DNA from 2 places in the Ancylobacter sp. genome. Region 1 is predicted to be linked to the other one. Evidence: predicted binding sites of a transcription regulator. Region 1 holds the regulator's gene; the other holds the start of a gene.

What was found. The regulator PhoB, encoded in region 1, activates phosphate uptake and scavenging genes when phosphate is short. The targets are predictions, from matches to a motif close to TGTCATNNANCTGTCAT.
Region 2: a site for PhoB is predicted at 4,463-4,479, ahead of ACQY76_RS20230 (UDP-2,3-diacylglucosamine diphosphatase). Genes of this name have one in related genera too.

Annotation. Positions count from the first base shown of each region.
Region 1 covers NZ_OZ257132.1:1,738,946-1,750,127, forward strand. Annotated here, with positions in the region: gene ACQY76_RS08095 (UPF0104 family protein) at 1-868, shown strand, start outside; gene ACQY76_RS08100 (hypothetical protein) at 873-1,478, opposite strand; gene ppk2 (polyphosphate kinase 2) at 1,500-2,453, opposite strand; gene ACQY76_RS08110 (ATP-binding protein) at 2,633-3,934, shown strand; gene pstS (phosphate ABC transporter substrate-binding protein PstS) at 4,100-5,140, shown strand; gene pstC (phosphate ABC transporter permease subunit PstC) at 5,303-6,280, shown strand; gene pstA (phosphate ABC transporter permease PstA) at 6,293-7,126, shown strand; gene pstB (phosphate ABC transporter ATP-binding protein PstB) at 7,135-7,956, shown strand; gene phoU (phosphate signaling complex protein PhoU) at 7,982-8,695, shown strand; gene phoB (phosphate regulon transcriptional regulator PhoB) at 8,733-9,434, shown strand; gene ACQY76_RS08145 (SDR family oxidoreductase) at 9,472-10,236, opposite strand; gene ACQY76_RS08150 (LysR family transcriptional regulator) at 10,357-11,182, shown strand, end outside.
Region 2 covers NZ_OZ257132.1:4,326,275-4,337,456, reverse strand. Annotated here, with positions in the region: gene ACQY76_RS20250 (esterase-like activity of phytase family protein) at 1-475, shown strand, start outside; gene ACQY76_RS20245 (helix-turn-helix domain-containing protein) at 765-1,385, opposite strand; gene ACQY76_RS20240 (threonine ammonia-lyase) at 1,544-2,533, shown strand; gene ACQY76_RS20235 (glycosyltransferase family 4 protein) at 2,536-3,582, opposite strand; gene ACQY76_RS20230 (UDP-2,3-diacylglucosamine diphosphatase) at 3,582-4,388, opposite strand; gene ACQY76_RS20225 (LysE family translocator) at 4,510-5,112, opposite strand; gene ACQY76_RS20220 (universal stress protein) at 5,260-6,075, opposite strand; gene ACQY76_RS20215 (c-type cytochrome) at 6,301-6,744, shown strand; gene ACQY76_RS20210 (cytochrome b/b6 domain-containing protein) at 6,741-7,451, shown strand; gene ACQY76_RS20205 (DMT family transporter) at 7,508-8,434, shown strand; gene ACQY76_RS20200 (Lrp/AsnC ligand binding domain-containing protein) at 8,439-8,675, opposite strand; gene thiD (bifunctional hydroxymethylpyrimidine kinase/phosphomethylpyrimidine kinase) at 8,995-9,801, shown strand; gene ACQY76_RS20190 (MFS transporter) at 9,878-11,056, shown strand; gene dgcA (N-acetyl-D-Glu racemase DgcA) at 11,026-11,182, opposite strand, start outside.

The DNA.
Region 1 (11,182 bases):
CACCCTGACCTTCTATGACTGGTTCGCGCTGCGCACCATCGGCAAGCCCCACGTGCCCTACCGCACGGCGGCGCTCGCCTCGTTCACCTCCTATGCCATCGGCCACAATGTCGGGTTCTCCGCCTTCACCGGCGGCACGGTGCGCTATCGCATCTATTCCGCGCACGGGCTCGGCGCGGTGGACGTGGCCAAGCTGTGCTTCATCACCGGCCTCACCTTCTGGCTCGGCAACATCGCCATTCTCGGCCTCGGCATCACCGTCGAACCCTGGGCGGCGAGCGCGGTGGACCACCTGCCGCCCTGGGTCAACCGGCTGATCGGGCTGACGCTGCTGGCCGGCCTCGCCGCCTATATCGTCTGGGTCGGGCTGAAGCCGCGCCGCATCGGCGTCGGCAAGGGGCACTGGACGGTCACGCTGCCGGGCTGGAAGCTGACGCTGCTGCAGATCGTCATCGGCATCATCGATCTCTCCTTCTGCGCCGCGGCCATGTATGTGCTGATGCCGCAGCAGCCCTTCATCGACCCGATCGCGCTCGGCGTGGTGTTCATCTCGGCGACGCTGCTCGGCTTCGCAAGCCATGCGCCCGGCGGCCTCGGCGTGTTCGATGCGGCGATGCTGGTGGCGCTGCCGCAGTTCGAGACGGAGCCGCTGCTGGGCGCGCTGCTGCTTCTGCGGCTGCTCTATTACGTGACGCCCTTCGCCATCGCCCTCATCCTCATGGGCACGCGCGAGCTGATGATGAGCCGCCGTCGCCTCGCGGCGGCGGGAGTCTCGCCCGACCCGCTGGCGGCGCCCCCGGTTATCGCGCCGGATGCGTCAGCCAAGCCTGAATCCGCCAAGCCTGAACCCCGGCGCGCGGCCGGCTAGCGCTTCAGCGCGCGAGGTCCGGCAGCAGCCCGCGCATGCCGGGCGGCAGCTTGCGCACCTTCACGCCCTTGGGAAGCGTGAATATCGCCGGGTCCTGCGGCACGCGCTCGAATTCGGTGACCTCGAACAGCACAACGGGCTTGCCGCCCAAAGTGGCGGTGGTGCGCAGCACGATGCCGTCGGCCGTGACGCAGCTCTCGACCGGCTGGTTCAGCGCCTTGGTGTCGAACCGCCAGAGGTCGCAGGCTTCCCCCAGCGCCTGTCCGGTGCCGGTGCGCGTGCCCTGGCGGGCGGCGTCGGAAAAGGAAAAGCCCGGCGGCAGGTCCATTTCGACGGCCATGCGATCCATGCCCGGCACCTCCACCAGCACGACCATGCCGTGCTTGGCGAGATCGATCAGGCTGACCATCCCGTTGGACAGGCCGTCGCTTTCTATCTCGATGCGCAGGCGCCCCTCGCGGTGCGCCAGCTCCATCTCGATGCCGCGCGGTGCCTTGGCGCGGGCGCGATAGTCGACGGCCGGCGCCGGCATGGGCTCGGCGGCGGCACACGCGACGTCGAGCGACATCCCGATACCGAGCAACCAGCAGGCGATCCCATAGCGGCGCATCCGTGCCCCTTCGCGCATTCTTCAGCCGGCGTGGCGCGCCAGGAAGGTGCGCCCGTCAAGAACGATGGCGGGATCGGGGATCCCCACGATTCCGTCATCCCTGCCGTCATACGGGATTTGGGCGAGGATTTGGCGAATGACTCCGAGCCGCGCCCTCATTTTGTCATTGGCCAGCACCGCGGACCACGGAACGGGCGACTGGCTCGCCTCGATCATGGCGTTGCGATGGGCCGAGATGGCCTCCCAGCGCGACGGCGCCGCAAAGTCGACCGGCGACAGCTTCCAGCGCTTCAGCGGATCCTGGTGGCGCTCGTGCAGGCGCATCAGCTGCATTTCGCGCCCGATATCGAGCCAGATCTTGAACAGGCGGATGCCGTCATCGACCAGCATCTTCTCGAAGGTCGGCACCTGCGTGAGGAAGTGCGCGGTCTGGGCGGGCGTGCAAAAGCCCATCACCGGCTCGATGACGGCGCGGTTGTACCAGGACCGGTCGAAGATCGCGATTTCGCCCCGCTGCGGCAGATGGGCGATGTAGCGCTGGAAATACCACTGCCCGGCCTCCGCATCGGTCGGCTTGTCGAGGGCGACAACGCGCACGAAGCGCGGATTGAGGTGCTGCACCAGGCGGTGAATGGTGCCGCCCTTGCCCGCGGCATCGCGCCCCTCGAAAACGATGGCGACGCGCTCATGCTGCGCCTTGACCCATTCCTGCAGCTTCAGAAGCTCGATCTGCAGGCCGTGCAGTTCCTTCTCATAGGCCTTGCGCTTGGGCCGGTCGCTATAGGGATAGGCGCCGCTGCCATAGGCATGCGCGGCGATGAGCGGATCAAGCACCGGCGCGTCGACCGCGAAGGCGGCGATGGAAGCGGCGAGTTCCGCGTCCATGCGGCCCGCTTTGGACTCCTGCGCCGCTTTTTTCTTCGAGGGGGCCTTCCCACCGGCGGCGGGGGAAGCCGGGACGGGCTTCTTCGTCATATGGAAGCCTTTCGCGTGTAGCATAAGGACGCAACGTGTCGGCCGGGCGAAGGTTCGGTCGCCCGAAGCGATTCGGGTTTCCAACCGGCGTGGAAAACGAGCATATCAGGAAAGACCGGCGCGCCTTTAACGCCGGCCGGGAAACGTCGTGCGCGGCGTGTCGGGCAGGAAGCGCAGGAATGGCCCTGGGTGAGACGCATCAATTGGCGGAGGATACGCTGCGCGGGCGCCTCGTGGGCGCGCGGTGGATTCTCGCCGCGTCCGCGCTGGGCCTCGGTGGCGCCAGCTGGGAGGGCACGATGACGCCCGGCGCGGCGTTGGCGGTCGGCCTTCTCATCGCTGTGGGGGCAAGCCTGCCGGCGCGCAAGCGCCCGGTCGCGGCGGCCTTCGCCCGCTTCGGCGGCGAGCCCAAGCCCTCGCCCCGCGCCGAGGAGCGGCTGCCCGCGCTGGTGCGCGCGCTGCCCGAGGCGGCGCTGCTGCTCGACGCCCGCGGCACCGTGCTGACGGCGAATGCCGGCGCGGTCGGCCTCCTCGCCAGCGTGCGGGTGGGCGATCCGGTCTCCTTTGCCGTGCGCGTGCCGGAGGTGCTGGAGGCCCTGCGCGCCTCGGTCGCCGACGGGGCCGCCCGCCGCATCGAATTCGCCGAGCGGGTGCCGATCGACCGCTGGCTGCGCGCCGACATCGTGCCGATCCGTGCCGGCCTGCTGCGCGAGGGGGCGCCGACCGAGGCGGTGCTGCTGAGCTTCGTCGACCTCACCCCGCAGCGGCGGGTCGAGCAGATGCGCGTCGACTTCGTCGCCAATGCCAGCCACGAGCTGCGCACGCCTCTGGCCTCGCTGTCCGGCTTCATCGAGACCCTGCAGGGCCCCGCGCGCAACGACGCCAATGCCCGCGAGCGCTTTCTCAAGATCATGAACGAGCAGGCGCGGCGGATGTCGCGGCTGATCGACGACCTGCTCTCGCTCTCGCGCATCGAGCTTAACGCCCATCTGCGCCCCGAGGCGGCGGTCGACCTCGCCGCCGTCATCAGCCATGTGCGCGACGCGCTGGCGCCGCTCGGCCGCGAGCGCGGGGTGGACATCGTCTTCGAGCCGCCGGCGGAAGCCGTGGAGGTGCGCGGCGACCGGGACGAGCTGATCCGCGTCTTCGAGAATCTCGTCGAGAACGCGCTGAAATATGGCGGTGCCGGCGGGCGGGTGGAGATCACCATCCAGCGCGAGGGGACGGACGCGCTCGCCACGGTGCGCGACTACGGTCCCGGCATCGCCCCCGAACATGTGCCGCGCCTTACCGAGCGCTTCTATCGCGTCGATACCGCCCATTCGCGCGAACAGGGCGGCACCGGGCTGGGGCTTGCCATCGTCAAGCACATCGTGGCCCGGCATCGCGGCAAGCTGGGCATCGAAAGCGTGCCCGGCACGGGCTCGACATTCTCGGTCCGGCTTTCGACGGGCGCTCCAAAGACTGCAAAAAACGTATAAAAATCAATATATTACACTGTCATCAAGGCTTCATCGAAGGGTCATAGAACCTTGGTGCCCGGGCGGTAAGACTCCCGTGTGAAATCGAAACCGCCCTTCGGCCAATCGCGCATCCGGGCCTTGTCTCCGCGGTGCGGCCGATCTCCCGACCTAAGGAGAAGACCCTTGAAATTTACCCATTTGCTCGGCGCCGCGGCGCTGTCGTTCGGCGCCGTGTTTTCGGGCGCCGCCTTCGCCGCCGACATCAATGGCGCCGGTGCCTCGTTCCCGGCCCCCGTCTACCAGGCCTGGGCTGCCGCCTATAAGGAAAAGACCGGCACGGGCCTGAACTATCAGTCGATCGGTTCCGGCGGTGGCCAGAACCAGATCGTCAACCGCACCGTCGATTTCGGCGCTTCCGACGCGCCGATGAAGGACGACAAGCTCGAATCCGCCAATCTCCTGCAGTTCCCGACCGTGATCGGCTCGGTGGTCGCCATCGTCAATCTCGGCGAAGACCATGCGCTGACCCTCAATGGCGACATCATTGCCCAGATCTACCAGGGCAAGATCACCAAGTGGAACGACCCGCAGATCGTCGCCCTGAACAAGGACGCGAAGCTCCCCGACATCGCCATCGTGCCGGTCTACCGTTCGGACTCGTCGGGCACCTCCTTCGTGTTCACCTCCTACCTCGCTTCGGCCAGTGCGGACTGGAAGTCCGGCGTCGGCGCCGCGACCTCCGTGCAGTGGCCGGCTGGCGCCGGTGCCAAGGGCAATGAGGGCGTTGCCGGCACCGTGAAGAACACCAAGGGCGCGATCGGCTACGTCGAGTTCATCTACGCCGCCGCCAACAAGCTCGCCACCACCGACCTCGTGAACAAGGCCGGCAAGGTTGTGAAGCCCGACACGAAGTCCTTCATGGAAGCCGCTGGCGCCGCTGACTGGAAGGGCGCGAAGAACTTCGCCGCCTCGATGGTGGACACCGCCGGTGAAGGCGCCTGGCCGATCACCTCCGCCACCTACATTCTGCTGCCGAAGAACCCGACCAACGCCGCGCAGTCGGCCGAGGCGATCAAGTTCTTCGACTGGGCCTACGGCCCCGAGGGCGACGCGATCGCCGAGAAGCTGCACTACATCCCGCTCCCGGACGCGGTTGCGGCCGAAGTGCGCAAGGCCTGGACGACGGACGTCAAGGCCGACGGCAAGGCCGTCTGGACCAACTGATACCAGCCGCATAGGGAAGAGGCGGTCCTCGTGGCCGCCTCTTCTCATGCGCCCGGCCGTACTATTTGCTTCAAGCCCGCGACGCCCACGCTCCGTCACAGCACGCCGCCCCTCAAGCCGACCGCGGCTTCGGGTGACAAGGCGCTCTAAGGAACACACCACATGGACGCCACTCTTAGCGGAAGGCAGGCGGGCACCGGCCTGATCGCCGCGCGCAAGCCGACGGGCCGGGTCAGTGACCCCGTATTTGTCGGGATTCTCTGGGGCAGCGGCGTTCTCGTGCTGTTGCTGCTGGGCCTCATCATCGCCATGCTGTTCGAGGGTGGCCTGCCGGCGCTGCGGGAATTCGGCCTGTCCTTCGTCTGGTCGACGACGTGGAACCCGGTGACCGAGGTGTTCGGCGCCGGCGTCATGGTGTTCGGCACCATCTTCAGCGCTGTCATCGCCGTCATCATCGCCCTGCCGCTGTCCTTCGGCATCGCCTTCTTCCTCACCGAGATCGCTCCCGGTCCGCTGCGCCGGCCGATCGGCGTCGCGATCCAGCTGCTCGCCGCGATCCCGTCGATCATCTACGGCATGTGGGGCTTCTTCATCATCGTGCCGCTGATGGCCGCCTATGTTCAGCCGCCGCTGATCGAGTGGCTCGGCCCGCTGCCGGTGATCGGCGCCCTGTTCCAGGGCCCGCCGCTCGGCGCCGGCATGCTCACCGCCGGCCTGATCATGGCCATCATGATCCTGCCCTTCATCACCGCGATGTTCGTCGAGGTGCTGGAATCGGTGCCGCCGATGATCAAGGAATCCGCCTACGGCGTCGGCGCCACCACCTATGAGGTCTACCGCAACGTCTCGGTGCCCTATGGCAGCACCGCCATGGTCGGCGCCGTCATGCTCGGCCTCGGCCGCGCGCTCGGCGAGACGATGGCCGTGACCTTCGTCATCGGCAATGCCACGCGCATGTCGGCCTCGCTCTTCGCCCCTGGCGCCACCATCGCCTCGACCATCGCCAATGAGTTCCCCGAGGCCTCCACGGGCTCGCTGAAACTGCAGTCGCTGCTCGAACTGGGCTTCATCCTCTTCGTGATTTCGTTCATCGTGCTCGCGCTTTCGCGCCTGCTCGTCCGGTCCCGGCTCAAGGGCTGAGGAGAGACACACATGGCATCCCTGGCCCGCCGTCGCGCGACCGACTACACCGTCAAGGCCATCAGCATCGGCTTCGCCGCGCTGTCTCTCGTTCTGCTCGCCTGGATCCTGTGGACCCTGGTGTCGCGTGGCCTGCCCGCGCTCGGCCCGCATGTCTTCACCAAGATCACCGCGCCGCCCGGCGCCGGGGGCGGCCTGCTCAACGCCATCGTCGGCTCGCTGATCCAGATCGGCGTGGCGCTCCTCATCGGCACTCCCATCGGTCTGATGTGCGGCACCTTCCTGGCCGAGAACGGCCGCGGAACCCAGGTCGGCAACGCGGTCCGCTTCGTCAATGACGTGCTGCTCTCCGCTCCCTCGATCCTCATCGGCCTGTTCGTCTACCAGCTCCTCGTCGTCCCCTTCGGCGGCTTCTCCGGCTGGGCGGGCGCGATCGCCCTCGCCATCATCATCATCCCGGTGGTGGTGCGCACCACCGAGGACATGCTGAACCTGGTGCCGATAGGCCTGCGCGAAGCGGCCTTCGCCCTCGGCGCGCCGCAGTGGAAGGTGGTTACCTTCATCACCTGGCGCGCCGGCCGGGCCGGCATCGTCACCGGCATCCTGCTCGCCATCGCCCGCGCGGCCGGCGAGACCGCGCCGCTGCTGTTCACCTCGCTCGGCAACAATGGCTGGTCGCTCAGCCTCGACGCACCCATGGCGAGCCTTCCCATCGCCATCTACCAGTATGCCGCCAGCCCGTTCGAGGATTGGGTGGCGCTGGCCTGGGCGGGCGCCCTCATCATCACCGTCGGGGTTCTGACCCTGAACATCCTTTCCCGCCTCGTCCTGGCGAAGATGAAGTGAGACGGACCATGAATTTCGCACCTGAAACGTCGATCGACATCGCTTCCGCCGTCAACCGCGCCACCGCGCCCTCGACCGAGTCCAAGCTCAAGGTCGAGAAGCTCAATTTCTACTACGGCGACAACCACGCGCTGAAGAACATCAATTTCGAGATCCCGGAAAAGCGCGTCACCGCGATGATCGGGCCCTCGGGCTGCGGCAAGTCCACGCTGCTGCGGGTGTTCAACCGCATGTACCAGCTCTATCCGGGCCAGCGCGCGGAAGGGAAGATCCTGTTCGACGGCGCCGACCTGCTGAGCAAGGAGCTGGATTCCACCGTGGTGCGCTCGCGCATCGGCATGGTGTTCCAGAAGCCGACGCCGTTCCCGATGTCGATCTACGACAACATCGCCTTCGGCGTGAAGCTGCATGAGCGCCTGAACAAGTCGCAGATGGACGAGCGCGTCGAGTGGTGCCTGCGCAAGGCAGCGATCTGGGAGGAAACCAAGGATCGCCTGCACACCTCCGCGCTCGGCATGTCCGGCGGCCAGCAGCAGCGCCTGTGCATCGCCCGCACCATCGCGGTTCGGCCGGAAGTGATCCTGCTCGACGAGCCCACCTCGGCGCTCGACCCGATCTCGACCTCGAAGATCGAGGACCTGATCGACGAGCTGAAGCAGGAATTCACCATTGTCATCGTGACACACAACATGCAGCAGGCGGCGCGTTGCGCCGACATCACCTCGTTCTTCTATCTCGGCGAACTCATCGAGGTCGCCGCCTCGAACGAGATCTTCACCAATCCGCGCGAAGCCCGCACCCGCGACTACATCACCGGCCGCTTCGGCTGATTCCGCGACGAGAGAGGCCTCCCCAATGACCGAACATATCGTCTCGTCGTTCGACACCGACCTGAAGGAACTTGGCCGCCGCGTGGTCGAGATGGGCGGACAGTCCGAGCGCCTCGTCGCCGACAGCGTTCAGGCGCTGGTGAAGCGCGACAGCGAACTCGCCCAGAAGGTGATCGTGCTCGACGGCCCGGTCGACCTGCTGCAGCGGGAGATCGAGGAGAAGGCGGTGCTCGTCATCGCCCGCCGGCAGCCGCTCGCCGGCGACCTGCGCGAGATCGTCGCCGCCATGCGCATCGCAAACGACCTGGAGCGTATCGGCGACCTCGCCAAGAACACCGCCAAGCGCGTGCTCGCCCTCACCGGCGAGTTCCACCCGCAGAAGCTGGTGCGCGGCGTGGAGCACATGTCCAACATCGTGCTCGAGCAGCTGAAAATGGTGCTCGACGCCTATGCCACCCGCGACGCCGCCCGCGCGCTCGACGTCTGGCAGCGTGACGGCGAGGTCGACGTTCTCTACACCTCGCTGTTCCGCGAACTGCTCACCTACATGATGGAAGACCCGCGCAACATCTCGCTGTGCACGCATCTGCTGTTCTGCGCCAAGAACATCGAGCGTATCGGCGACCACGCCACCAACGTTGCCGAGACGATCCACTATCTCGTCACGGGCCAGCTTCTCACCGAGGAACGGCCGAAGCAGGACACCAGCAGCCTGACCAGCGTGGCGTTCCCGACCTGAGAGCCTCGGCACCCCACGAACGTCCGGGAACGCGACCATGCCGACCAACATACTGATCGTGGAGGATGAGGAGCCCCTCACCCTCCTGCTCCGCTACAACCTCGAATCCGAGGGCTACTCGGTGGACAGCGTCGGGCGGGGTGACGAGGCGGAGACTAGGCTGCGCGAAAGCGTACCGGATCTTCTCATCCTCGACTGGATGCTTCCGGGGCTTTCCGGGATCGAGCTCTGCCGGCGGCTGCGGGCCCGGCCCGATACCGAGCGCATGCCGATCCTCATGCTCACCGCCCGTGGCGAGGAGACCGAGCGCGTGCGCGGCCTCGCCACCGGCGCGGACGACTATGTGGTGAAACCCTTTTCGGTGCCCGAACTCGTCGCGCGGGTGCGGGCGCTGCTGCGCCGCGCCAAGCCCGAGCACGTCTCCACCCTGCTGCGCGCCGGCGACATCGAGCTGGACCGCGAGACCAAGCGGGTGCACCGCGCCGGCCGCGAGCTGCATCTTGGCCCCACCGAGTTCCGGCTGCTGGAGTTCCTCATGCAGTCGCCCGGCCGGGTCTATTCGCGCGAGCAATTGCTCGACGGCGTGTGGGGACAGGACGTCTATATCGACGAGCGCACGGTCGACGTGCATGTCGGGCGCCTGCGCAAGGCGCTGAACCGCCCGCGCCAGCCCGATCCCATCCGCACCGTGCGCGGCTCCGGCTACTCGTTCAACGAGATGTTCGCCCGCGCGCATTGAGCGCGCAGGCGAACCGGGGCCACCGCTCCAGGCTGCGTCAGGTGCGGTTGATCGACAGGCCGCCATCGACGAGATGCGCGGTGCCGGACACGAAGGACGCATCGTCCGAAGCGAGATAGAGCACCGAGCGGGCCAGTTCCTCCGGCGCCGCGACGCGCTTCAGCGCATGCAGCCCGGTAATAAAGGCCTGGGCTTCCGGCGTGTCGTTGGCTTCCCGGTACATCTCGGTTTCCACCGCGCCCGGCAGGATCGCGTTGACGCGCACACCCTGCGGCCCGAATTCGGCCGCCAGCACCTGGGTGAGGCCAACGAGCCCGGATTTCGAGGCGGCATAGGCGGCAAGGCCGGGAAAGCCGGCCGTATAGCCCACGAAGGTCGAGGTGAAGACCACCGAGCCGCCGCCGGATTTGAGCATCTCGGCGATCTGGTGCTTGGCGCCGTAGAACGCCCCGGTGAGGTTCACCGCCAGCGTGTCCTCCCAGCCCATGGCGGAAATGCCGGTGCTAGGGCCCTTCTCGCCGAGCGTGCCGGCATTGTTGACCGCGATGTCGAGCCGGCCGAAGCGCTCCACCGCCAGCGCGGCCAGCGCGCGGTCATAGGCCTCCTCGCGCACATCGCCGGCAAGCACGGCCGCTTCGCCGCCTGCCGCCGCGATTTCCGCTGCCAGCGCGTCCAGTTCGCCTTGGCGCCGGGCGCCGAGAACGAGCCGGGCGCCCTCGCGGGCGAACAGCACCGCCACCGCCCGGCCGATGCCGGAACTGGCGCCGGCGATCAGCGCAACCTTGCCATCAAGACGTCCCATCGAAAGTCTCCAACCTGAGGAATCGCCGCCCTCGGCGGCGTGTCGCGGAGGAGTATGGCGATGCCGACGCGTTCGGATTAGACTTCAGCAAGCGGAAACCATGTCCGGAAAACGCGAACGATGAAACTTGACGGGATCGCCGCTTTCGTCGCCATTGCCGAGGCCGGCTCCATCAGCGAGGCGGCGCGCCGGCTGAGACTGGCGAAGTCGGTCGTCAGCGACCGTCTGGCGCAGCTCGAACGCCAGCTTGGCGCCAGGCTGGTCCACCGCTCCACCCGCCGATTGACGCTGACCGAGGACGGGCTGATCTTCCTGGAACTGGCCTCCCAGTCCCTGCGCGGCATCGAGGCGGCCGCCGCCACTCTCGCTGAGCGGCGCGGCACGCTCTCCGGCCCGCTGCGCCTTTCAGCGCCGGTGACGCTGACGGCGCTCCACATCGGGCCGGCGCTCTACCCCTTCCTGCGTAGCCATCCGCAGATCGACCTCAGCATCGAGCTGGATGATCGCGTCGTCGACGCGCAGGCCGAAGGCTATGACGGGGTGATCCGGCACGGGCCGATGCGCGACAGCCGGTTGATGGCGTGGAAGCTCGCGCGCAGCCGGCGGTTGCTCGTCGCCTCGTCCGAATATCTCGAACAGCACGGCACTCCGCGCAATCTTGATGAGCTGGAGCAACACCGGGGTATCTTTTACAGCCATCGCGGCATCGCCGACTGGCGCTTCGAAACGGCGGGCAGGGCAGTGCAGGTGCGTGGAAAGGCCGGGCTGCAGGTCAATAATGGCGTGGTGATGCGTGATGCGGCAGTGGCCGGGCTGGGCGTCACGCTGCTGCCGCTGTTTATCGCCGGGCCTCAGATCCGCGACGGCACGCTGCGGGTGATCGATGTCGGCGCCGAGCCGGAGGCGGAATTCATCTATGTCGCGCATCCCGAGGGCCGGCATCCTT
Region 2 (11,182 bases), 2.2 Mb from region 1:
CGAGACGGTGTGGATCGCCGTCCAGCGCGCGTGGAAGGATGACCCGAAGGGCTTCGCCAAGCTGATCGCCTACAAGCCCGCCGCCAAGAGCTGGGCCTATGTGCGCTATCCCCTGCAAGAGACCGCCAAGGGCTGGGTCGGCCTGTCCGAGCTGACGCGCTACAAGGACGGGCTGATGGTTGTCGAGCGCGACAACCTCGTCGGTTCGGACGCCGCCATCAAGAAGCTGGTCTATGTCTCGCTCAAGGGCGTGACGCCGGTGCCGCTCGGCAGCGAGGCGGAGCCGGCTGTTGTGACCAAGAGCGAAGTAAAGGACCTGCTGCCGCTGCTGAAGGCGCCGCACGGCTATGTGCTCGACAAGGTCGAGAGCTTCGCCATCGACGCGGCCGGCAACGGCTTCATCGTCACCGACAATGACGGCGTGGACGGCTCCTCCGGCGAAACGCAGTTCATCCCGCTCGGCAAGATGAACTGAGGGAAGGCGGCTGGCGCATCGGCCTCTGACACTTCATCCCCGGGCGCGACCCGGGGATCAGCCTGCCGGCTGAAGCCGGGGTGGCCGGGTCACGCCCGGTCCTGGGGACGGAGCGCGTGTGCTGCGGCGCGATGAGCCAGGGCTCGCAAGGTGCTGCGTGCTTCGAGGCTCGCTGCGCAGCGCACCTCAGCATGACGACGCCTTATGCTGGGAAAGAGCACCGTCATGCTGAGGGGCGAGCGCAGCGAGCCTCGAAGGATGGTCGGCCGTGCCCGCTTCCCCCGCCGTCTCAGTCCAGCACGGCGGCCTTGAGCAGGCACACCATGGTGGCGTGGGCGGGCTCGAGGCCGGTGTTGCGGATGACGTGGCGGCGGTCGCAGCGGTAGCGGAGCGTCTCGCCGGCGCGGGCGGTCTCGATCACGTCGCCGCACTCCACCTGCAACTCGCCGGACAGCACGGAGAGGCACTCCACCGAACCACGCTGGTGGCCGTCGGAGATCAGCTCGCCGCCCGGCCCGGCGACGAAGTCGAACCATTGCAGCCATTCCACCGTCTTGATCCAGCCGGTGATGGTGAGCCGGCACTTGCCGTCCTCGGAGACGAGGATGGGCGTGTCGGCGCGGGTGAGGTGCTCGACGAACGGCTCGTCATCGGTCGCCGCCATGAAGCGGTCGATCGACATGTCGAGCGCCTGCGACAGCCGCCAGACGGTGGCGAGCGTCGGGTTGGTCTCGTTACGCTCGATCTGGCTGATGATCGACTTGGCGACGCCGGATTGCTCGGAGAGCTCGGAAAGCGACAGGTTATAGGCCTTGCGCAGGCGCTGGATGGTGCGGCCCAATTGCCCGGTGATCGCCTGCGCGCCGGCATCCATGTCGCCCCGATCCAGACTGCGCGTTCGGCCCGACATGCCATCTCCTGTTCGGCTTCAAGGGAGTTGTATCTAGGTCGGCCCGACAAGCGCACGCAAGCGCCGGGCGGCCGGTGGTGCCGGCGGCGGCGAAAAAGGCCGGGTATGTGCCGGTGAATTTGCATGCGCGTCCCCCGCCGCCGCATTAAGCTGGGCGCATGATGCAGAGCAACGCCCTTCCCACCTTCGATGACGTCGTCTCCGCCGCGGAACGCCTTTCGGGCGTGGCGGTGCGCACGCCGCTGATCGCCTGCGCCCGCCTTGACGAGATCACCGGCGGTCGCGTTTTCCTGAAGCCGGAACCGCTCCAGCGCACCGGCTCGTTCAAGTTTCGCGGCGCCTATAACCGCATCTCGCGAATCCCCGAGAACGAGCGGGAAGGCGGCGTGGTCGCTTGCTCCTCCGGCAACCACGCGCAAGGCGTGGCGGCGGCGGCGACGCTGATGGGCATGGCTTCGGTGATTGTCATGCCGAACGACGCCCCGGCCATGAAGCGGGCACGCACCATCGCCTTCGGCGGCGAGGTGGTGGGGTATGATCGCGAGACCGATGACCGCGACGCTATCGCCGGCGAGATCGCGCGGGCGCGCGGGGCCATCTTCGTGCCGCCCTATGACGATTTTCACATCATCGCCGGGCAGGGCACGGTGGGTCTGGAAATCGCCGAAGACATGCTCGCGCGCGGCTTCGCCCCGGATGTGGTGGTGGCGAATGCGTCCGGCGGCGGCCTGGTATCGGGTATCTCGCTGGCGGTGAAACACCATTTCCCGGAAGCGCGGGTGATGACGGCGGAGCCCGCCGGCTTCGACGATCACGCCCGCTCCTTCCGCTCCGGCGGGCGCGAGCGCAACAACCGCGTCACCGGCTCGATCTGCGACGCATTGCTGGCGGCGACTCCGGGGCGCATGACCTTCGAGATTTCCTCACGCCTTGTCGGTGAGGGCGTTTCCGCCACCGATGAGGAAGTGGCACGGGCGGTGGCTTTTGCCTTCGAGGAGCTGAAGATCGTCGTCGAGCCAGGCGGGGCGGTGTCGCTCGCGGCGGTGCTGGCCGGAAAGCTCGACCTCAAGGGCAAGGTCGCCGTTCTTGTGCTGTCCGGCGGCAATGTCGACGCGTCGACCTTCGCGCGGTGCCTCGCGGCGGCCTGATGTCAGCCGGCCTTCGCGGGTACGGCACGGGCGTGGGCGAGTTCGATGTTGTGCAGGAACTGCTCGGTGCAGGCGCGCCAGGAATAGCGCAAAGCGTAAGCCCGAGCGGTCTCCCGGTCGATGGCGAGCGCCGCCAGCGCCGCTTGACGCAGGTCCTCATTCAGCACGCCCACGCGGACATCCGCCTCGCCGATCACGTCCTTCGGCCCGGTGACGGGGAAGGCGGCGACGGGTAGCCCGCTCGCCAGCGCTTCCAGCAGCACGATGCCGAAGGTGTCGGTGAGGCTGGGAAACACGAAGACGTCCGCCGCCGCATAGATGCGCGCCAGCGCGTCGCCTTCCCTCAGCCCAAGGAAATGCACCTCGGGGTGGCGTGCCTGGAGCTCGGCGCGGGCCGGGCCTTCGCCGACCACGACCTTCGAGCCGGGCAGATCGAGGTCGAGGAAGGCGGAGATGTTCTTCTCCACCGCCACGCGGCCGACCGAAAGGAAGATTGGGCGGGGCAGGGTGGCGACAAGCGCGTCCATCTCCGCCTCGGGGCGCGGATGGAACAGCTCGGAATCCACTCCCCGCGACCAGCGCATGATGTTGCGGAAGCCGCGCCCGTGCAGTTCCGCCTCCAGTGTCGGGGTGGAAACCATGATGCCGGCGCCGGCATTGTGGAAGCGCCGCAGCCAGGCATAGGAGAGCACTTCCGGCACCGGGGCGCGGGCGGCGAGATATTCGGGAAAGCGCGTGTGGTAGCTGGTGGTGAAGCTCTGCCCGCGCGCGAGGCAGGCGCGGCGCGTCATGATGCCGATCGGGCCTTCGGTGGCGATGTGCACATAGCCGGCGCCGACCTCGTCCATCGCGCGGCGCACCCGCCCGGGTGTGGCGAGCGCCAGCCTTATTTCCGGGTAGGTCGGCATCGGCACGGTGCGGAAATCGGCGGGGGTGAGGAAGTCGATCCGCGCGCCGAGCGTGGCGGCTTCACGTGCGGTGTTCTGCAATGAGCGCACGACGCCGTTGACCTGCGGCAGCCAGGCATCCGTCGCGATGAGAATGTGCATCAGGCGGCGACTTTCGGCGGCTCTAGCAGCAGCGGCGCGCCCACCCGCGCCCGGGTCTGGCGCGCCCAGTCGATCAGCTCCAGGCGCCCGTCAGCATGTTCGACGATCGCCGTGCAGCTTTCCACCCAGTCGCCGCAATTAATGTACTGGACGCCGAAGCTGTCGTGAATGACGGCGTGGTGGATATGGCCGCAGACCACCCCGTCCACCTTGTGGCGGCGCGCCTCGGTGGCGACCGCCTCCTCGAAGCGGCCGATGAAGTTGACCGCGTTCTTGACCTTCAGCTTGGCCCATTGGCTCAGAGACCAATAGGGAAAGCCGAGCTTGCGACGGGCCCAGTTGAGATAGGTATTGAGGCCGAGCGCTGCGGTGTAGGCGCCGTCGCCGAGGAAGGCGAGCCAGCGGGCGTGGCGCACGACGACGTCGAACACGTCGCCATGGATGACGAGGTAGCGCTTGCCGTCGGCGGCTTCGTGGATCGCCGTCTCGACCACCTCGATGCCGCCGAAATGATTGCCGTAATAGTCGCGGAGGAATTCATCGTGGTTCCCCGGCAGATAGACCATGCGGCTGCCCTTGCGGCCCTTGCGCAGCAGCTTCTGCACCACGTCATTATGCGACTGCGGCCAGTACCAGCCCGAACGCAGCCGCCAGCCATCGACGATGTCGCCGACGAGATAGATGGTGTCCGCGTCGTGGTAGCGCAGGAAATCCAGCAGAAGATCGGCCTGACAGCCCTTGGTGCCGAGATGGACGTCGGAGAGGAACAGGCTGCGGTAGCGGCGCGCCTCGGGTGCGTCGTTCATCTCGACAGCTTCCTCGATCATGCCCGAAAACGAGCTGCGCAATGTCTCCATGAGGGCCCATAAGCCCGAGTCGCATCACGTTTTTATGACGCGTGCTGCGCTGCACATCGCGAGGCCCCGCTCAGAGGAAGAGCATCACCACGCTCGCCGCGACCAGCGCCGCCATCGCATAATTGACGATGCGCTGCTGGCGCGGCGTCGACAGGAGCCGGGCAAGCAGGGCGCCGAAGCCGGCCCACAGGCACAGGCTGGGAAAGCTGACGGCGCCGGAGACCAGCGCGATCATCGCCACCTCGCCGAACAGATTGTCGCCGCCCACCGTGGTGAAGGCTGGGACGATGGAAAGCGCGATGGTCCACGCCTTCGGGTTCACCCACTGGAACAGCGCCGATTGCAGCAGCGTCATCGGCCGCTCGACGGCGGTGCCGCTCCCCGTAGTGCCGGCATGGGCGATCTTCCAGGCGAGGTAGAGCAGATAGAGCGACCCGACGATCTTCAGCGTCTGGTGCATGTAGGGGATGGCAAGGAACAGCGTGCCGAGCCCCATGCCGATGGCGACGATCATCAGCGCAAAGCCGAAGGTCACGCCCCAGATCTGCGGCAGGGTGCGGCGGAAGCCGAAGGCGGCGCCCGAGCCCGCCGAGATCATGTTGTTCGGCCCCGGCGTCAGCGCACCGGCCAGCGCGAACAGGAACATCGGCAGGAACTGGGACGACAGCGGCACCGTCAACTCCTCGCAGCGCCGCACGCCTTCGGCGGCGGGCGAGAGCTAGGCCTGCGCCCGCCCACGTGCAACCCGCAAGTGCTGCTGACCGCGCAAGGCGGAAGCCGCCGGCCCTTTCGGGGTCGAGGGCTTGGAGATCTGCGGCGCTCAATGGGCGACGAAGAGCGGCACCGGCGGATCGACCATCAGCGAGGCGGTGACGCCGCCGAGGATCATCTCGGCGAGGCGGGAGCGGCTGTAGATGCCCATCACCAGTAGATCCGCGCCGTAGGTCCGCGCCTCGCGGGCGATCACCGCTCCGGCCGAACCTTCGGACACGTGGTGGTGCGTGGCATTCACGCCATGAGTGCCGAGATAGGCGGTGAGCCTGGCGCCGGAGGCAGCGACGTCCTGCTTGCTCTCCTCCACCGTCAGCACTTCCACCTGGTGCGCAAGGGCGAGGATGGGCAGCGCGAAGCGCACCGCGTGGCCGGCCTCGCGCGAGGGCTTCCATGCCACCAGCACGCGGCCGATGCGGTTCGGCACCGGCTTGCCCGTTGGCACCACCACCACCGGGCCATTGCAGGCGAGCGCCAGATGTTCCGGCAGGGTGGCGGCGAGCTGGTCGTCGACCGTGCCATAGGGCGTCTCGCTGACGACGGTGAGATCGGCGAAAGTGACCTCGTCGCGCAGCGCGGCGGCGACCTCGCCTTCCACAGTCTGCCAGTTGCCGGGGACGCCGGCCGCCGCGACGGCGGCCTCGAACTGGCCCTGGAGAAGGGCTTCCTTCTCCCGTGCCTCGTGCACCAGCTCGTTCACATAGATCGACAGAGCGCGGCCGACGCGCGGCACACCGGCGGGATACAGCGTGTAGACCGCCCGTAGCTGGGCGCCGGCCTGGCGCGCAAAGGCCACCGCGAAGGCGAGACGGTCGCCGAAACCCGAATCGGGAGCGGCGTGAAGCAGAACGGTACGGATCGACATGGCGCTTTCTCCTGGCGGCTGTTGTCCTGACGTAAGGTTATTGAGGGCAGCTGAGAATGCGGGAAAACACGGTCCATCGCAGCAAAAACACCGATTGAGCTGACCTTAGGTACGCTCCCGTCATCACGAGCGCGCGACCTCGGCCTGCGGACCATTGCCATCGCAGGGGCGCTCAATAGGCTCGCAGTGCGTGCCGGACCCGGCGCGTAGATGAGGGAGCATCTCATGGTTCGCCGACTGACGGTTGCGCTTGCAGCCGGCATGATAACTACCATTTCCGCGACGGCGGTTGTGGCCCAGGCCGATGTCATCAAGGAGCGCCAGACGCTTCTGAAGCAGTTCGGCGATGTGACCAAGCCGGTCGGGGGCATGCTGCGCGGCAATACCGCGTTCGACCTTGCCACCGTGCAGGCGGCGCTCGACGCCTATGCCAAGAACGCCAAGGTGCTGCCGACCCTGTTCCCGGAAGGCTCCGGCACGGGCGACACCGAGGCGCTGCCGGCGATCTGGCAGGACAAGGCGAAGTTCGACGGCCTGTTCGGCAAGCTCGGCACCGACGCGGCGGCAGCGCGGGTGGCGATCACCGACGAGGCGAGCTTCAAGGCCAATTTCCCCGGCGTGATCCGCACCTGCGGCACCTGCCACGACAGCTTCCGCCAGAAAAAGTGACGAGCCTTCTCACCCCGTCTCCCGCGCCGGCGCACATGCTGGCGTGGGACCTGCCGACGCGGCTGGCCAAATGGGGCCTCGCCGCGCTGGTGGGGCTTGCCTTCGTCAGCCGCTATTACGGCGATGTGGGCCTGGTCTGGCACCAGTGGAACGGCCTCGCCATTCTGGTGGTGATCGTCTTCCGGCTGCTGTGGGGCGTGGTGGGCGGTTCGACGGCGCGCTTCGCCGGCTTCCTACGCGGCCCGGCGGCGGGGGTGCGCTATGCCGCGAGCCTGCTCAAGGGCCGCCCGCAGCATTTTCTCGGCCATAATCCGCTGGGCGGCTGGGTCATCGTCGCGCTGCTGGCGATGGTGGCGGCGCAGGGGCTGACAGGGCTCTTCACCAGCGACGACATCGTCGTCTACGGCCCGATGACCAATGTGGTCAGCGACGAGACGATCCGCAGCGCTTCCGGCTGGCACCAACGCATCTACCCGTTCCTGCTGGGGCTGATCGCCCTGCACGTCACGATCAACATCGCCTACTCGCTGTTCGGCCGCGACAATTTGATCCGCGCCATGATCACCGGCACCAAGCCGGCGGCGGCCTATGCCGACCGCGCCCCGGCAACGCCGGGTGCCATCGGCCTGGCGGCGGTCTGCCTCGTGCTGGCGGCGCTAGTGGTGTTCGGTGGCATCGCGCTGGCGGGCGGCAATCCCTTCCCGTGAAATAACGTCCCGGATTTCCTTGCGGGCGCTCTCGAACCATGCTCCATGCCGGCCCCATGAACGCGCTCAAGGGCATCGCGCTGCAGATCGGCGCGACGTTCCTTTTCACCATCATGTCCGCCCTCGTCCGTATCGTCTCGGATCATGTTCCGACCGGCGAAGTGGTGTTCTCGCGCTCGTTCTTCGCGCTGTTTCCGCTGCTCGCCCTGCTGGCGTGGCGCGGCGAGATCAGTGCGGCGGTGCGCACCGCCCATCCGCTCGGGCATATCGCGCGGGGCACCATCGGCGTCTGCGCCATGGGGCTCAGCTTTGGGGCGCTGGCGCGCATCCCGTTGGCGGACGCCACAGCCATCGGCTTCGCCGCGCCGCTGCTCACCGTGGCGCTGGCGGCGCTGGTGCTGCGCGAGCGGGTGCAGATCTATCGCTGGGCGGCCGTGGTGGTGGGGCTTGGCGGCGTGGTGGTGATGCTGTGGCCGCACATGCACGGCTCCTTCGATACGCCCCGGCACCTCTACGGCGCGCTGTTCGCCTTGCTGGCCGCAGCCTTCACCGCCGGCGCGATGGTGCAGGTGCGCCGTCTCACCCAGACCGAGACCACCGCCGCCATCGTGTTCTACTTCCAGGCGCTGGCGGCCATTGCCGGCCTTGCCACCGCCGGCTGGGGCTGGGTGCTGCCGAGCGGGCGCGAGGCGCTGCTGCTGGTGACGATCGGTATGATCGGTGGTGTCGGGCAGATCCTGCTCACTGAGAGCTACCGCTATGCGCCGGCCTCGGTGGTGGCGCCCTTCGCTTATTCGGCAATGCTGTGGTCGCTGCTGCTCGGCTTCATCCTGTTCGCCGAGGTGCCGCCGCTGCTGGTGCTGCTCGGCGGCGCCATCGTGATCGGCGCGGGGCTTTCCGTCATCTGGCGCGAGCGCCGGCTGGGCATCGACCGGACACAGGAGGAGGCGGCCTCGACGCCGCCCGCCGCACCGGCGCCCTGACGTCTCAGAATGCCTTGAAGGTGATGAGGGTGCGGGTGTCCTGGATGCCCGGGAAGAGCTGCACCTTCTCGTTCACGAAATGGCCGATGTCGGTGCCCTCGGGCACGTAGAACTTGACCAGCAGGTCGAACTCGCCGGCGGTCGAATAGATTTCCGACGCGATCTCGGCGTCGGCTATGGCGTTCGCCACCTCATAGGCGCGGCCGAGCTGACATTTGATCTGCATGAAGAAGGGGACCATGGCGGCATTCCGGCTTGTGGCGAGAGCTTGGGACAGAGGCGGGATATGGAACGAAGCGGCTTGCGCGCGCAACCCCCGGCCGCCGGGCGACGCGCGTCTTGCACCCGCCTTCCGCTTCGCCTATCTCGCAGGGACGATCACGTTGGGGTGCCCCAGGCGACAAGCCGACGGGCTGAGAGGCAGGGCGAACCGCACGGTTGCCGCCAACCCACGAACCTGATCCGGGTCATGCCGGCGGAGGGAACGGATCGCGCGCATTCGGGCGAGCTTTCGTCCGAGGGGCGACGCTTCCGGCTCTCGACGGCGAGGGAGGCGTAGCATGGCAGGCTCCACACCGATTGCGGTGACGATGGCGGGTTCGGATTCCGGCGGCGGTGCCGGTATCCAGGCCGATCTCAAAACCTTCTCGGCGCTCGGCGTCTACGGGGCCAGCGTCATCACCGCGCTGACCGCACAGAACACGCGGGGCGTCACCGGCATTCACGACGTGCCGCCCGCCTTCATCGCCGCGCAGATCGACGCCGTGCTGTCCGATCTCGCCGTGGATGCGGTGAAGATCGGCATGCTGTCGCGTCCCGAGGCGATCCAGGAAGTCGCCGCCGGCCTTCAGCGCCACGGCGTGTCGGCGGTGGTGCTCGATCCTGTGATGATCGCCGCCTCAGGCGACAGGCTGCTGGTGCCGGAGGCGATCGAAACGCTGCGCCGCGACCTGCTGCCGCGCGCGCTGCTCATTACGCCCAACCTGCCCGAAGCCGCCGCGCTGCTCGACGAGGCGCCCGCCGCTGACCTCGCCACGGTGCGCGCGCAGGCGGAGCGGCTGCTGGCGATGGGGCCGCGCGCCGTCCTCATCAAGGGTGGGCATGGCGAGGGCCCGGACAGCGTCGACGTGCTGCTCGACGCGGACGGATTCCTGGAGCTTTCCGCGCCGCGCATCGTCACCCGGAACACCCACGGCACCGGCTGCACGCTCTCCTCCGCCATTGCCGCCGGGCTGGCCAAGGGGTTGTCCCTGCGCGCGTCGGTGGCGGCGGCCAAGGACTATCTCACCAAGGCGCTGGCGCGTTCCGAAGAACTTGCCATCGGCCAGGGCCACGGCCCGGTGCACCACTTCCACGCCTGGTGGTGACAGCGGGCCGGGCGCGGCGGGCTCGCTTCGTCCGCCGCGGCCTGCTATCGAGGCGGCATCCCTCGCGAGCCGTCTCGTGCCCCTCATCGCCCCGCGCCACGCCATCGCCGCCGTCTATGCCGGGTTGTTCTTCGGCATCGGCGTGTTCATGCCGTTCTTCCCGGTCTGGCTGGAAGGGCGTGGCTTCGACGCGGCGATGATCGCGCTGGCGCTCGCCGTGCCGCAGACGGTGCGCCTCGTCACCATGCCGCTGGGCGGCCTGCTCGCCGACCGCAGCGGGCGCCCGCGTGCGACGCTGATCGTCTACGCCGCCGCGACGGCGCTGTGTTTTGCCGGCATCGCGATGGCGCCCAACGCCACCTTCATCCTGATCGGGCTGGGGCTCGCCGCGATTTTCTGGCAGCCCAGCCTGCCGGTGCTCGACGCCTATGCCGTGGCGCGCCGCAGCGAGGGTCTGATCGATTATGGCCGCGTGCGGCTATGGGGATCGATGGCCTTCATCGGCGGCAATCTGGTAGCGGGGGCCCTGCTGGGCGGGGTGTTCTTCGCCAAGGTGCCGGCCGATACGGTGATCTGGCTGATTGCCGGGGCGAGCGTGGCGGCGGCTCTGGCGGCGGCGACGCTGCGCGACGTCCGGCCGGCGCCGCACGCCACCGTGGAGCGCCGTCGTTTCGTGCTCGCGGGCGTCGCGCCGGTGCTGCTGGTCGGCATGGCGGCGGCGGCGCTGGTGCAGGGGTCGCACGCGGTGCTCTACGCCTTCGGCTCTATCATGTGGCACGGCAGAGGCCTGCCCGACATGGTGATCGGCCTGCTGTGGGCGCTCGGCGTGCTGGCCGAGGTGGTGCTGTTCCGCTACGCCACGCGGGTGACGGCATGGGCGGGGCCGGAGCGGCTGCTGCTGATCGGCGGGCTGGCCGGGGTGCTGCGCTTCGGCGTGATGGCGCTCGACCCGACGCTGCTGCTTCTGCTGCTGCTACAGCCGCTGCATGCGCTCACCTTCGGCTGCACCTATCTCGGCACGGTGGAACTTGTCGCCCGGCACGCACCGCCGGGGCGCGGGGCCAGCGTGCAGGCGCTGGCGGCATGGGCGACGGCCATCGCCATGGCCGTGGCGACGCTCGCGGCGGGGCCGCTCTGGCAGGCGTTCGGTCCGGGGGCCTTCGTCGCTTCGGCCGGGCTGGCGGCGCTCGGCACGCTGCTCGCGCTCGCCGCCGGGCAGGTCGGTCACCCCCAGAGATCGGGCTCGGGCGGGTAGACCACGCTTCCCTCATAGCGCAGGGCCGGCGTGCGGTCGGCGGCCAGCAGCAGCGGCCCGTCCAGATCGACGAAGCGCGCCAGCGGCGCGAGCAGCAGCGCCGGCGCCATGGCGAGCGAGGTGCCG